Regions from separate parts of the Pseudoalteromonas sp. SG43-6 genome, predicted to be linked through region 2. Evidence: predicted binding sites of a transcription regulator. Region 2 holds the regulator's gene; the other holds the start of a gene.

Region 1 (7,867 bases), on a different contig from region 2:
ACTTTAACTGTGAATTTGGAGCAATTATTTTTTGACCAATAAAAGGGGTACTGATCAGCAATAAACTGGTAATTGCGATTAAACCAATAAATATGCTGACTTTCTTGGTACGCAGTGCGATTAATAAGCAAACAAAGCACAGTAGAGCAAACAGAGGCAATGGCATTAGCATTGCACCGAGGATTTTTTTCAGTTCAAACATCACAGTAGCACACATAAAGGGGTTTTCTGTATGCTACTGGGTTAAACCTATTTTATCGACCGTTATTTAACTTACAGGTATTTAAAAAGTGGCGATACACTGGGTTATCTTTCATATTCTTTTTCATGGCTAAATACATTGGACGGGTTAATCCCAGCGCGCCTAATGGAATCGACTTAATGAGTCCTTGGCTTTCATATGGTGTTACTAACCAATCCGGTAATGCTGCAACCCCCATTCCGGCACTGACAAGCTGAAAAATGAGCAAGCCCTGATCTACGGTTTTCAAGGTGCCATCAAAACGTGCATTTTGAATAAAATGTTTGAAGATATCCTGACGCTCTCGTGGAATAGGGTATGAAATAATCGTCTCGTTTTTCAAATCAAGCGCCGTTACATAGGCTTTTTTCGCTAGTTCATGATCTGGGGCAACAATTAATTTAAGCTTAAAATCAAATAAATGTGCGTATTCAAGTTTATCTGGTTCACGAATGTCTGAAGTGAGTACTAAATCTAATTCATCACTGAGCAGCTCAGGAATAGCGTCATAACTAAAGCCGCGCTCATAATCAACTTTGATATCAGGCCAAAAGTTATTGAATTCTTTAATTGTTGGTAATAACCAATGAAAACAAGCATGGCATTCAACACTGAGTCGTAATTGTGAAATTGGTTGATTAAGACTTTCTTTTAAACGGCATTTGGTTGCTTCAACACGCGGGAGTACTTCGCTGGCAAGTTCAAGTAATAGCATACCTTGTGGGGTAAAGCGCACCGGTTGAGTTTTACGTTCAAATAGTTGGCAATCAAGCTTGTTTTCTAAATCTTTGATTTGATGAGATAAAGCGGATTGAGTCAAAAATAATTCGCGCGCAGTATTTACCAAAGAACCGGTTTCTTTCAAGGTTGCGATGGTCTTTAAGTGTTTTACATCAATCATCTTTAATAATTCTCATGGTAAAGGTGAGTTTAACTCAGATTACAGCCATAATACGCCTTAAATTAAGATGCTTCAACGTCTAGATGGCTATAAATCCCGTTTTTTTACGTGAAATTTACAAGTCTACTATAGCATCATATTTGACAGCGATGTCATTGTGTTTTTTGAGTTTGCAAAAAATCATTTCCATGAATTTACCTCAAGTTGAAACTGAGGAAGCATCAATTGTTTGATGTCAGGTATAGGTTTATGGTTTTAGCTATCTAAACAGCTGGAAGGGAATTTCAACATGGCACAATTACATAACTTAGGTTTTCCTCGCATAGGTAGAAAGCGTGAACTAAAATTTGCAGTAGAATCATACTGGGCTGGTAAAATCAGCCAAGAGCAGTTGCTTGATCAAGGTAAGACGATCCGGGCAGAAAATTGGGCTCTTCAAGCAGATGCTGGGATTGATTTATTACCGGTAGGTGACTTTGCTTGGTATGACCATGTGTTATCTACCTCTTTATTGATTGGCGCAGTGCCCAAGCGTCATCAAAAAGCGGATGGTAGCATTGATCTTGATACATTATTTCGTATTGGGCGTGGTCGTGCACCAAGCGGTTGTTCATGTGCAGCAAGCGAAATGACAAAGTGGTTTAATACTAATTATCATTACATAGTTCCAGAGCTAACTCATGATCAGCAGTTTCAACTAACTTGCACTGAGTTATTCGAGCAAGTTACTCAAGCACAAGCATTGGGGCACAATGCAAAAGTAGTATTGGTCGGCCCCGTCACTTATCTTTACTTAGCAAAATGTGCTGGTGAGGAGTTTGATAAACTTAGCTTACTTGAAAAACTATTAGCTGTTTATCAACACATGTTAGCTAAATTAGCGCAGCAAGGGATTGAATGGGTACAAGTTGATGAGCCTATTTTAGGTTTAGAGCTGACAGAAGATTATCAAGAGGCATTAAAAACAAGCTTTCGTTCACTTGCAGGTCAAGGCGTGAAGTTGTTACTTGCTAGTTATTTTGACTCAGTCACTGCCTACTTTGATGATATTGCAGGTTACCCTGTTGATGGCGTACATTTTGATTGTGTTGCAACAAATGTTGATGTTGCAAAACTAGATATATTATTAAGTACAGATCAAGTTTTATCATTAGGCGTAGTAAATGGCCGTAATATTTGGCGTACTGATTTAGAGGCTGTATTTAATAGCATAAAAGACATTGCGCTAAAGCGCGGTGATAATCTATGGCTTGCCCCATCTTGTTCTTTACTGCATACACCGGTTGATTTAGAGCAAGAAGAAAAGCTCGATGATGAACTTTGTTCATGGCTTGCATTTGCAAAACAAAAAGGCCAAGAGTTGTCATTATTAAAAGCCGCGCTTGAAAGCAATGATAGCAGTGAGCTCGTTGCTTATTCAGCACCTATTAAAGCACGCTTAACCTCTACTCGTGTAAATAATACAGCTGTACAACAGCGTGTAACTGCACTCACCGCAAAAGACGGTAAGCGTAATCATGCATTTGCTCAACGTATTGAAAAACAACATGCAGCACTTAATTTACCGCTACTGCCGACCACCACGATAGGATCATTTCCACAAACTCAAGTAATTCGTCAAGCACGCCGTGATTATAAAGCCGGTGAATTATCTGCGGATGATTATCAAAGGCAAATGAAAGCAGAAATTCGCTACGCTGTTGAAGAGCAAGAGGCGCTTGATTTAGATGTGTTAGTGCACGGCGAAGCGGAGCGTAATGACATGGTTGAATACTTTGCTGAACTATTAGAAGGCTTTGCTTTTACCCAGTTTGGTTGGGTGCAAAGCTACGGCTCGCGATGCGTGAAACCACCTGTAATTTGGGGGGATGTATCACGTGAAAAAGCGATGACGGTTCAGTGGACAAAATACGCACAGTCGCTGACGAGTAAGAAAATGAAAGGCATGCTAACAGGTCCTGTAACTATTCTGTTTTGGTCATTCATTCGTGATGATTTAGACAAACCCACCATCGCTAATCAAATTGCACTTGCGTTACGTGATGAAGTGGTCGATTTACAAAATGCCGGTATTGATATTATTCAAATTGATGAACCTGCATTTCGTGAAGGTATGCCGCTTAAATGTAGCCAATGGCAAGCATATTTAGAATGGGCAGCGTATGCATTTAGGGTCTCAGCAAGCGGTGTGAAAGATGAAACACAAATTCATACTCACATGTGTTACGCCGAATTTAACGGTATTATTGCCGCGATTGCAGATATGGATGCCGATGTGATCACCATTGAAACCTCACGTTCTAACATGGAACTACTTGAAGCATTTGAGAATTTTGATTATCCAAATGATATTGGTCCAGGTGTATATGATATTCACACTCCGAATGTACCGGATATTGCATGGATGAAAACGTTGATCCATAAAGCCGCACGAAAAATACCGGTTGCGCGTTTATGGGTAAACCCGGACTGTGGTTTGAAAACCCGTGGTTGGCAAGAAACGCGACAAGCTCTTGATAATATGGTTAAAGCAACCAAAGAGCTGCGTGAGGAGCTGCAGTAAAGAACATCTCCTACGATGTAAAGCCCTAACAAAACTTAGTTAGGGCTTTTTTTGTTGCTCTGATTTGAGTTCATCTTCATCGGTTGGTTTTTTAAAATCCATTTTTGCTGAGTGTTTGATCAGCAAAATATTACCGATAATGATTGCCAACACTAAGATGATGATGAGTATATGCCAAATTTGCATGGTGATCTCTAATGAGTCATTTATAAGTACTTAGTGTAGCAAAGATTTCTAGGGTTAAAAACGTCTAGAAAACGACAGCGAAATAAAATCAAGACCTGGGTTTGGTCTTTTAAACCCTGCATTTGAATAGTGTAAATAACGCACCGCAGCTTTGGTTTTTCCAAAATCAGCAACAAAGCCTAGTCGGTCTTCAAACTGGTAGTGGGTACTCACATTTTTGCCGGCGAAGTGAGTGTCATTGACTAATGAAACCCCTATGCCGGCTTCGAAATACAAAGGAATACCGCGCACTGAGCTGATCAGATGTTGAAATACCGGGGATATTGCAAGGACAACATTTGTCTGATGGCTATTATCTGCGCCGTATTCCCAAATATTAATACTTGATTCTAAGTAAATATGGGTATTTTCAATTAATGATTGTAGTGCCGGAGCATGGTATTGGTATGCCAGTTTTAAACCTTTAACATCACCTTCCCCCTGAATGTAATCAATGGCATAGCCATGAGGGGAAAGTGTATAGGGCGCGCCATAAGATAGTCTGCTGAACATGGAAATAGATAATAAAATCAATACAGTTAATGTTTTAAATAACATGGAGAAGCTCTTTAGATGAAAACGTTATTTACAAAATAAGGGCGTGGGGGAGGCTAATTCAAGTGGCATAAATTCACAGACTCTGTGTGTTATTGCATGAGCTTAGCTAACAATATGAAATAAAAAGATTAAATCAATTGATGCTGTACTGGCACTAATAAGGTGCTATTTTGAGGCTTTTTAATCTCTTATGAACAGCGTAAATTACGCTACAAGATTTACTTAGGACTTATCAACAATGATTTCACTTGGTCGTTATTTATTATTAATCGCGCTAGTTTTTAGTGCTTCCTTGTTTGCGCAAACACAACAGTCACCTAATCAGTTATTAACTCAGGTAGGCGATCAGCTGTTTAGTGAAATTGGCAAAATAAACAGCCAAGGCACAGCGAGCAAAAGTGACATGGCACACATTGTTGATCAGTATTTAATGCCTAATATAGATGTTAAATTTGTTTCCTATAAATTATTAGGTAAGCATATTAAAGGTATCGATCGCCAACAAGCGACTGCATTTATAAGTGCAGTGGAGCATTACTTAACCACTACCTATGCTAGTGCATTAATGAAATATACCGGGCAAGAAATAAAATTCGAAGAAAGTAACGATGCTGCAGAGAGCGAGTTTGCCACGGTTAAGACGCAAATTATTGCAGATAATGCGCCAACGATTGACTTACACTTTAAGCTTCGCCAAGGTAAAGATGGTAGCTGGAAAGTATATGATATTGTCGCTGAAGGTATTTCGTTACTCAGTGCAAAGCAAAAAGAAGTTATTCAACGAATTTCAGAAGTTGGCCTTGACCAAGTGACAGCTGAGCTTAACAGTAAGTAATCATTTCCAAGTAAGTCTCCAACCTAAAGCACCATGCAGTGTTAACTGCATGGTGCTTTGTTATTTTCTTTTAAAATCACACGGTTTGGCTATAGCGTGTGGTTTTGGGTATGCTAGAATAAGCGCTTACATACCCACTGGTATCACTAATTTACTGGGGTACTTAAAATTATATTAAGCGCAGTGTCAGTTTGTAGTTGTTAAACTCTTTTACTGACCTTTGTACCGAGCAAGATAGACACTGGAGTTGTGTTTTTTTAATGGAAAATGTACTTATTTGGCCTAAAGAATACCCGTTATTAGTCAAAGGACTTATTGAGCAAAACGGTGCATTTATTTTAGACGCTTTAGAAGCATGGCCGGCTTGTCGCTCGACTGAAGAAGACAATGGCGTGTGTACCACTGTGCTACCGCCTATCTATTATTTAACCTGGTTAACTCCCCTTGAGCCATTTGAAGAGTGTTTTTTCCAACATATTTGTGAATATGATGAAGCCGCTCAACAGTATATTTCGGCAGCTAAAGATTACTATTTTGATAACGAGTATAGCCCAGAGAGTTTAGTGCTATTACTTTGCCAACGTCTTGAAAAATATGCAGCTGTAGCGTCACAAACAACGATAGAAACACCCGTTACGTTATTATCTCAGTTATTCTCAAAACGCTATTTTACAATCATCGAGTATGCGCTCAATGCGGGCAGTAAAATGAGTGCTGAAGATGCTTTGGCACTGTGGAAAGAAGTTGATTTTCGTGAACGTTTTAGCACCTTTATACCTGACTCAATCGATGACGTTAATGCGTTAAGTGAATTAGCGGCGAAAAAAGTTGCTGGCGGAAAGGATTATTTCACCTTATTGACCCAAGTATCACCAGATGTTGACTCAGTGGTGCTATTAGAACAAGCACTGTTGGCGCATTTGCGTTTTGACACAGCTAAACAAACGATGGCGATGCGTTTTATAGAGCAAGGTGCAACAGGCACGTTGGCGGATGAAAATGGTAAAACGGCCTTTATGTGGGCAGTTGAAAAAGGGTTTGTTAATTTAGTACAAACCTTATTAGATAAACAAGATAAAAAACAACGTGATGCCCTTGGTAACAGTGCTTTACATTATGCGGTACTAGCAAAAAATGAACCTTTGATGGTGCTATTATTGAAGTCTGGCTATGACTTTCGTGTTCGTAACTGTGATGGCTTAAGTTGTTATCGTTTAGCAGTGAGTGTTAAAGCCAGTCAGTTAGTGAAATGCTTAGAGCGTGATTTTGGTATTAAAGAATTATCGCCGGATGGACAATTTTCGCGGATCAAAAAAGTCCACGCCTTACATGCCATCGTGACTTTATTGTTGCCGCTACAGTTGTTTTTCTTTTTTGATGATTCGATTGCAATTAAAAGTGAACTGACGCTTTGCTTAACCATGTTGGCAATTGTCTGCTTCTTTTTTGCAATTAGTTTGAAGCGCTGCGCTTTATACCCTCATATTAAACACCCATGGGGGTTATTTGTACTGCGTTGTTGCTCATTGATCAGTTTAGTTGGGCAGCTAGGCTTAGCAAGTATTGTTGCATTGGCAACGTTAAGTGAAGTTGTTTAAGCTTCTTGCATGTACCGTAGACAAAAACGCGCTAATTAAGCGCGTTTTTTAGTTGTTATACCAATCGTGTTAAGTTACTGACCATTTAGCTCGCTAGAATGGTTAAATATTTAAGTCGTTTGGTATTAACTTTAGTCTTTTTTATTAAATTCATGAGCCGCTTTTTCTGTTGCTAACTCATCTTTTAGTTTTTGAATTTTTAGCCCCAGCTCTTGACCTCGGTGACGTGCATAATAAGTACAACCAATAAACATCATACTGGCGAACAGCAGCTCTAAAACGACCCATATTAGTTGTTCTTGTGCGACCCACAGTAGGGTAAAACCGTGAATAAAATAGAACATAACAATAAAGTTTGCCCACGCATACGTATAAGGTTTATCTTGAATGATGCCTTTTAGCGGCAGTAAAAGCGGCAGAATATACACAACAAAAATAAATCCATTGCTATGACCTTCTCTAGGCTCTAATAAAAACAACCAAAGTGGCATCAGCAGTAACAAGCCAATATAGCCAATTATTGCAATACGTTGAAAACGGATAGTGATAGCCTTTTTCGGTGTGAGTTGTGGGTTTAAATCGCTGTGCGATGTCATTGTAATTTTCTCGTGATTTTAACTAAGCGTTGGCCAACGCTTTGGCAAATTTTAATTTCGTCTTTACTTAATTGCGCGCTATTTTGTGCACCAGCAACATGGCTTGCACCATAGGGAGTGCCACCGGTTTGTGTGGCAAGTAATTCCGGTACTTCATAGGGCACACCCATTAACAGCATACCGTGGTGTAATAATGGCAGTGACAAATTAAGCAACGTTGCTTCATTGCCGCCATGCATGCTACTTGATGATGAGAATACACAGGCTGGTTTATCTATTAATTGCCCTTTTAACCATAAGTCGCTGGTGGTTTCCCAAAAAGCTTTGGCTTGTGAGGCCATCATACCAAA
Region 2 (7,867 bases):
CATTATTGACTAAATCTTGTAATAAAGGATGTTCGGGAAAGTGAGTTTGCAATAATACATGACCTGGTTCGCCACTGCGCCCAGCACGGCCAGCCACCTGAGTAACCAATTGTGCTAAATGCTCTGTGGCGCGAAAGTCGCACGAGTACAAGCCGCCGTCGACATCAAGGATCAATACTAAGCTCACATCAGCAAAGTGATGACCTTTGGCAAGCATTTGGGTGCCAACTAAAATCCTTGCACCGCCTTGGTTTATATCGTCTAGGGCTTTTTCTAAACTGCCTTTACGACGCGTTGAGTCGCGATCAATCCGGCTAATCGGGGTATCAGGAAACTCGGTTGTTAAAAACTCTTCTATTTGTTCGGTGCCTTTGCCGTTAGGAAATATTTGTGTACTACCACAGTCTGGACACTGATGCGGCACGCGTTCTTGCTCACCGCAGTGATGGCAAATCATCTGGCCGATGGCTTTGTGAAAAGTCGCACTAGTGCTGCAACGTGTGCACTCACTTAACCAACCACATTCATGGCAAATCAGGGTAGGCGAAAAACCGCGACGGTTTAGAAATACCATCACTTGTTTGCCTCGTTTTAAATGCTGACGCATAGTGGCAAGACTGGCATGGGCTATACCAGCTTGATCCGGCTGGCCTTTCATATCAATCAGCTGAAATTTATTGTCGGTACTGGTTTGCGCACGTTGCGTTAGGCTCAGCAGTTGGTATTTATTATGAATTGCCTTATGCAAGGTTTCGAGCGCCGGGGTTGCTGAGCCTAAGATCAGCGGTATTTTATGTTGAAAAGCGCGGTATGCGGCTAAATCACGGGCATGGTAACGTAAGGTATCTTGTTGTTTAAATGAACCGTCATGTTCTTCATCAACAATGATCATACCAAGCTTTAAAAATGGTAAAAAGATACTCGAACGTGTACCAATCACAATTGCGCAACTGGCTTTTTCACAAAAGCGCCAAGTTTGTAAGCGTTCGTTATCGGTCAGTGCTGAATGCCACAGCATAATCGGCGTATCAGGAAAGCGACGACGAAATCGATTAACCGTTTGTGGCGTAAGGCCAATTTCAGGCACTAGTACGAGTGCTTGTTCACCGCGTTTTAAAACCTCTTCAAGGCATTGTAAGTAAACCTCGGTTTTACCACTGCCAGTAACACCTTCTAGTAAAAAGCTATTGAAACCGACCGCTTGATTAATGGTGGTACAGGCTACTGCTTGCTCTTTATTTAGAGTCGGCTTAGTGCCTACGGTGGGAAGTTGTTGTTGCCATTGGTTGTCGTGTTCAATCGTTTGGCTGATCAGCTCTTTGTTAAGTAAGCTGTCGATAGTTTTTTTACTAAACCCCAGCGCTTTTAATTCTGTAAGTGATGATTTACCCGAATCTGCCAGTTGTTTGAGTAAGCTTAGTTGGCTCTTTGCTTTTAAAGACGGTAATTTAGCGCCTTTTTCAGTAAGTGCCACCATACTAATACTGCTTTTATCTGGGCACAGTCCTTGACGCAGCGCGCCAGGCAGGGCGATATGAATTGTTTCACCTAGTGGGTAGCAATAATAGCGCGCAGTAAAACGCAATAATTCGATATGTCGCTCTGATAAAACGGCTTCATCATCAATCACTTCAAGCACTGCTTTAAGTTTATTAACCGGCACATCGGTGTTGGTTTTTAGCGCCAGTACGACCGCAACTTTGCGCTGATTACCAAATGGCACCCATACCCGCGCACCGACTTTAGGCATCACTGATAAACCATCGAGTTGCTCTGGAATGCGATAATCAAAGGTGCGATGCAACGGTACTTTTATAGCAACTTCAACAAAACTCATAACAACCCAAACAAGAACGAATAAGGGAGTTAATGTACTAAAATTATGGCTGAAAACCTACCTGCAAATACCTTCTTTAAAACTTTTGTTCATTTTATTAGCAAAAACGACATTTAAAGCTTGTAGCAAGTGGGGTTGTTGCTTAGAATACGCGTCCTAAATAATTTGTTTTAACGACGTATGGTGCCAGACTCCGGGTTTGGAGAGCGATGCGGCCTTAACTAGAGGTTTCTATGAAAGAAGGTATTCACCCTAAGTACGAAGTAATTTCAGCATCATGTTCATGTGGAAATAAATTCGAAACTCGTTCTACTCTGTGTAAAGACATTCACTTAGACGTATGTTCTGCGTGTCACCCGTTTTACACTGGTAAGCAAAAAGTTTTAGACACAGGTGGCCGTGTTGATCGCTTTAACAAGCGTTTCGGTTCACTTAGCAGCAAGTAATTCTTGTTGTTTTGTCGGAAAAAGCACCTTAGGGTGCTTTTTTTTATGCCTGCTATTTATTAAAAACACCGCCTTTTAGTCTTTATTTCTTGCTCTAGTGCTCCAGCTTTACGCATTCATTATGTTGTGACTATTTCCCACTTTTATATCCAGTATAGCGAGTAAATAACAGACAAATAGTGATTTGTTGACTATATTGTCATTCTCGTTAAAGCGATAAATTAAACGTTTTTGTCGGTAAAGTTAGGTCTTTTGCGGTTAAATGTTGTTAACGTCTTACTTTGATGGTTTTTAGTCATAGGCCATTATTTTTGCTTTAAAGCGTTGCATAATGAGCATTTCAAGATGGGTTTTTTGATGCTTTGTGGCGTTTTTATAGCCGAAAATTGAAGCTTTTTTGCAAAAAATGCTGACAAAACGCATAAAATGAACGGATATAGCATATAACAGGATAGACCTGATATTGCTTGAATTTAATTATAATATAGGTATCGTTCCCTATAAGATATAAGAACTGCTTACTCTCACTTTCAACTTAACTTACTTGCAGGATAAAATCGCGTTATGTCAGACTTTCGTGAACAAGCTTTACATTACCATTCGCACCCCGTTCCAGGAAAAATTAGCGTTGAGCTTACAAAGCCAGCTGAAACCGTACAGGATCTTGCACTCGCATACAGCCCCGGTGTTGCAGAACCGGTACGTGAAATAGCTGCTGATCCCGCTAATGCCTACAAATACACTGGTAAAGGCAATATGGTTGCGGTTATTACTAACGGCACCGCTATTTTAGGTTTAGGTAACTTAGGTCCATTGGCTTCAAAACCGGTTATGGAAGGTAAAGCGTTATTATTTAAACGCTTTGCGGGTCTAGATTCGATAGATATTGAGGTGAAACACAATACCACCGAAGATTTCATCAATACAGTTGCTAACATCGCTGATACGTTTGGCGGTATTAACTTAGAAGACATTAAAGCGCCAGAGTGTTTTGAAATAGAAAAAGCATTGATCGAGCGTTGTAGTATTCCAGTGTTCCACGACGATCAACACGGTACCGCGATTGTAACGGCTGCTGGTATGATCAACGCACTTGAAGTACAAGGCAAAGAAATCGAAGATGCGATTATCGTTTGTTTAGGAGCCGGTGCCGCAGCGGTTGCGTGTATGGAGCTACTGATCAAGTGTGGCGCATTGCGTGAACATATTTACATGTTAGATCGTAAAGGCGTTATTCATACTCGTCGTGATGATTTAAACGAGTACAAACAGTTATTCGCTAACAATACAGATAAGCGCACACTGCAAGATGTTATTGCTGATGCCGATGTATTTGTTGGTGTATCTGGCCCGAATTTACTTTCTCCTGACGATCTTAAGTTAATGGCTGATCGACCTGTAGTGTTTGCCTGTTCAAACCCAGATCCAGAAATCTCACCAGTGCTTGCTCATGGTGCTCGCGATGATTTAATCATGGCAACGGGTCGTTCAGATTATCCAAACCAAGTTAACAACGTGCTGTGTTTCCCATTTATTTTCCGTGGTGCGCTAGATGTGCGTGCAAGCAAAATTAATGATGAAATGAAAATTGCTGCGGTTGACGCTATTCGTAGCATTGCTAAAGAACCAGTACCAGCGGAAGTATTAAAAGCGGCGGGTGTTGAGACACTTGAATTTGGTGCGCAGTATATTATTCCAAAACCGATGGATCCGCGTCTATTACCGCGCATTGCCAAAGCAGTAGCGCAAGCGGCAATTGATTCTGGTGTTGCACAAATTGATATGCCGGAAAACTACATGGAGTAGCTGCTTCGCTGCAATTGGTAATGGCACAATAATAAAAACCTCAGCAACTTACGTTACTGAGGTTTTTTTGTAGCCAATTCCTGAAGCAGGAATATATACAAATGATAACTTAATCTTCGTTGAGTACAGGTACTTCGAGACCCATCTCAAGCATGATTTTTTTCACTTCTTCAGGCACTTTCTCTGGATTATCTTTACGTAAATCTTCATCGTTTGGCAGTGGTTGGCCAGTAAATGCGTGTAAAAATGCTTCACAAAGTAATTCGCTATTTGTTGCATGGCGAAGATTATTAATTTGACGACGAGTGCGCTCATCAGTCAAAACTTTTAATACATTTAGCGGGATCGAAACGGTGATCTTTTTAACTTGTTCTGATTTTTTCCCGTGTTCTGCGTATGGGTGAATATATTCACCATTCCATTTAGCCATAGGATGTATCGTTGCCTCAGGTTGTTAATTGTTTGCGCGACCTTTTGCAGCGCAAAGATGGCGAAATTCTATCGTGTTAAAAAAGATAGTCAAATACTTGTTTTTTAGCCATCTAGAGGCTTAAATGTTTTTACTTCTAATCTTGCGGCTAAAACCGCATAAATGCTTTGACTTATTAAATTTGATCCTCTAACCTTTTAGACGTCTAAACATCCATTTAATTGTAGGTGACGGTATGAGTCAAAAGAATAAAGCAACCATTGCAGTACGCAATGGTATTGATGCAGATAAACATCACGGCGCGGTTGTGCCTCCCATTCATTTATCGACCACCTACTCATTTGCTGATTTTGATAAAAAGCGCCAATATGATTATGGCCGTAGCGGCAACCCAAACCGTGATTTACTCGCTGAAACGCTCGCTAAGCTTGAAGGTGGCGCTAAGGGGATTATCACTGCAACGGGCATGGCTGCGGTGCATTTAGCTACTCAGCTGCTAAACAGTGACGATACCTTAGTGATCCCACATGATTGCTATGGCGGTAGTTACCGCTTATTCACCTCACTTGAAAAGCGTGGCTTATTAAAGTTAGTGGTTTTAGATTTAACTAAATCTGAAAATCATCAAAAAATTCTTGAGATAAAACCAAAGCTAATTTGGATTGAAACACCGAGTAATCCTATCTTACGGTTAACCGATATTAAAGCGATCACCACGATTGCTAAGCAGTGCGGTGCGTTGGTTGGTGCCGATAACACATTTTTATCACCTGCTTTGCAAAACCCAATTGAGTTTGGTGTTGATATTGTGGTGCATTCGACCACTAAATATATTAACGGTCACTCAGATGTTGTTGGTGGTGCGGTGATCGCCGCTACCCAAGAGTTGGGTGATGAGCTTGCTTGGTGGGCTAATAACATTGGCATTACCGGTGCCCCGTTTGATAGCTACTTAACGTTACGTGGTTTACGTACTTTGAATGTTCGTTTACGTCAGCATCAAGAAAATGCCTTTATTATTGCCCAATATCTAGAAAACTCCCCTTATGTAAGCCAAGTATATTACCCTGGATTAGTATCTCATCCACAGCATGAACTCGCTAAACAGCAGCAACGTGGTTTTGGTGGCATGGTAAGCTTTGATATCAAAGGTGATATTAATAATGCTGCAGAATTTTTGACCAGCTTAGAAGAATTTAGCTTAGCTGAGTCATTAGGTGGGGTTGAGAGTTTGATTTGTCACCCTGCAACTATGACCCACGCAGGTATGGAGGCAACTGCTCGTCTTGCTGCGGGAGTAGGTGATACCCTGATCCGTATTTCGGTGGGCATTGAAGATGTAAAAGATTTAATCGCTGACTTAGATCGTGTATTCAATAAAGTGAAACCAGGTCAAGCTCAGCACGGCGTAAAAGTAATTGCTTCCTCTGTTCAACAACAAGATGATGAGCAATCAAACTCATTTAAACTGACTCCTGCACATACGGCTTTGTGGTAATAAAAAATGGTAAATATAGTTCATAAATTTGGTGGTTCTAGCCTTAGTTCTGCAGAGCGTTATCAGGCCGTAGCAAATATTATTCTAGCCCATACGGAAGCCGGTGATTGTGTGGTGGTATCCGCAGCCGGTAAAACTACCAATACGTTAGTTACGCTATGGCAGAGTTACCAGCAAGGTGATCAACAGGCAGTGAGTGATATATTATTGCAGCTTGATAATCATCAACGTACTTTGATCGAGCAGTTATTGAGTCCAGCAGCGCGACATACGGCATTAAACGTATTAGAACAGGAGCTAGCCTTAATTGCACAGCAAACTCAACAGCAAAGCTTACAGGAAGCCGCATTGCTTGCTCACGGTGAAGTTTGGTCGGCACGATTATTGGCTAGCTATTTAAAACAGTTAAATGTTACAGCTCAAGATGTTGATGCTCGTCAATTGTTTACCCTTAATGATGGGCAATTATTACATCAAAAAAATCAACAAGCCTGTGCCGAGTTAATTTCAGCCAATTGCATTAATATTGTTACTGGTTTTATAGCCGCTGATTGCCAAGCAAATACCGTTACTTTGGGGCGCAATGGCAGTGATTACAGCGCGACTTTGTTAAGCAGTTATTGTCATGCTAGTCAGGTATCAATTTGGACTGATACCCAAGGGGTGTTTAGTACCGACCCTCGTAAAGTAAAAAAAGCGATTAAGTATTCTAAAGTATGTCGTGGCCAAGCAAACTTACTGGCGCGTTTGGGCAACCCAGTGTTACATGCTAAAACTCTCTCGCCATTAAAAAATACTGATATCAAGTTAGTCGTTCGCAGTAGTTACGACAGCGAAGCTAGCGCGACAGAAATTGTCAAAGAAGGTTACAGCAAAGCTAAGCGTTTTATCACTACCTTAGAAAATATTGATTTACTGCGCATTGATCAGCTGCGTGGCGGTGAAATTGGCGAATTAAGTCAGCTTATTCAACACAGCTTGCATCATTTTATTAAAAACGGCGATACCTACTTACTAGTGCCGGCAGCAGCGACTCATCAGGTGGTGAGTCATTTGCAAGGGCGCGCTAATATTATTGAGTCGAACTTACATGGTTGCGCTGTTGTGGCGCCACGAAATGATGTAGCGCAATTATTTGAACAAGCAACGCAAGTGCTTAGTGAGCAAAGTTTAGTGCCGCGCTTTAGCCATCAAGATGCAGACTACATATTACTACTAACGGATCAATCTATTGATAGTGATGTGTTGACCTTATTGCATGATAAGCTGATTAACAAAGGCCAAGAGCTTGCCATTATTGTTGCTGGCCTTGGTAATGTTGGTGAAGTATTTATTGAGCAACTTAGTCAGCAACTTAATCGTTTGCAACAGCATTTTAGCGTAAAGCTGGTTGGTTTATTACGCTCGCGCTCTATGTTGTTCAGCCCAAGTGGTATCGTGCTTGAGCAATGGCAGTCGCAGTGGCAAAACGAAGCAATAGATTACCAAGAAGCTGATTTACTGACACGTATCAGCGAACTCGATTACGAACACAAAGTGCTGATTGATATTACTGCTAGTGAAGCGTTTAGTAAGCTTTACCCGGCGTTTGTAAATTTAGATTGTCACCTGATCAGTGCTAATAAATATGCGGGCACTGCAAATAATGACTGGTATCAAAATTTACGCCGTAATTTAGCTGAGCGTAACTTATTATGGCGTTATAACACCAGTGTTGGTGCGGGTTTACCAATTAATTTTGCGTTAGCTGATTTACAAAACAGTGGCGACAGTATTACCCATATTGAAGGCGTGTTCTCAGGCACTTTATCGTGGTTGTGTAGCAGTTATGATGGCAGTGTGGCGTTTTC

What was found. Region 2 encodes MetJ, which represses methionine synthesis genes. Its sites were predicted from a motif close to TAGACGTCTAGACGTCTA; they were not measured.
Region 1: the regulator MetJ is predicted to act here: its motif matches at 1,215-1,232, upstream of metE (5-methyltetrahydropteroyltriglutamate--homocysteine S-methyltransferase).

The regions. Positions count from the first base shown of each region.
Region 1 is NZ_JACJEZ010000034.1:34,501-42,367, reverse strand. Features, by position in the region: gene H5201_RS14845 (ElyC/SanA/YdcF family protein) at 1-202, opposite strand, end outside; gene H5201_RS14840 (LysR family transcriptional regulator) at 255-1,142, opposite strand; gene metE (5-methyltetrahydropteroyltriglutamate--homocysteine S-methyltransferase) at 1,432-3,705, shown strand; gene H5201_RS14830 (DUF2897 family protein) at 3,745-3,891, opposite strand; gene H5201_RS14825 (acyloxyacyl hydrolase) at 3,946-4,488, opposite strand; gene H5201_RS14820 (phospholipid-binding protein MlaC) at 4,727-5,323, shown strand; gene H5201_RS14815 (ankyrin repeat domain-containing protein) at 5,584-6,921, shown strand; gene H5201_RS14810 (DUF2069 domain-containing protein) at 7,053-7,517, opposite strand; gene wrbA (NAD(P)H:quinone oxidoreductase) at 7,514-7,867, opposite strand, start outside.
Region 2 is NZ_JACJEZ010000012.1:77,014-84,880, forward strand. Features, by position in the region: gene priA (primosomal protein N') at 1-1,837, opposite strand, end outside; gene rpmE (50S ribosomal protein L31) at 2,071-2,283, shown strand; gene H5201_RS07330 (malic enzyme-like NAD(P)-binding protein) at 2,848-4,089, shown strand; gene metJ (met regulon transcriptional regulator MetJ) at 4,199-4,519, opposite strand; gene metB (cystathionine gamma-synthase) at 4,755-6,017, shown strand; gene metL (bifunctional aspartate kinase/homoserine dehydrogenase II) at 6,024-7,867, shown strand, end outside.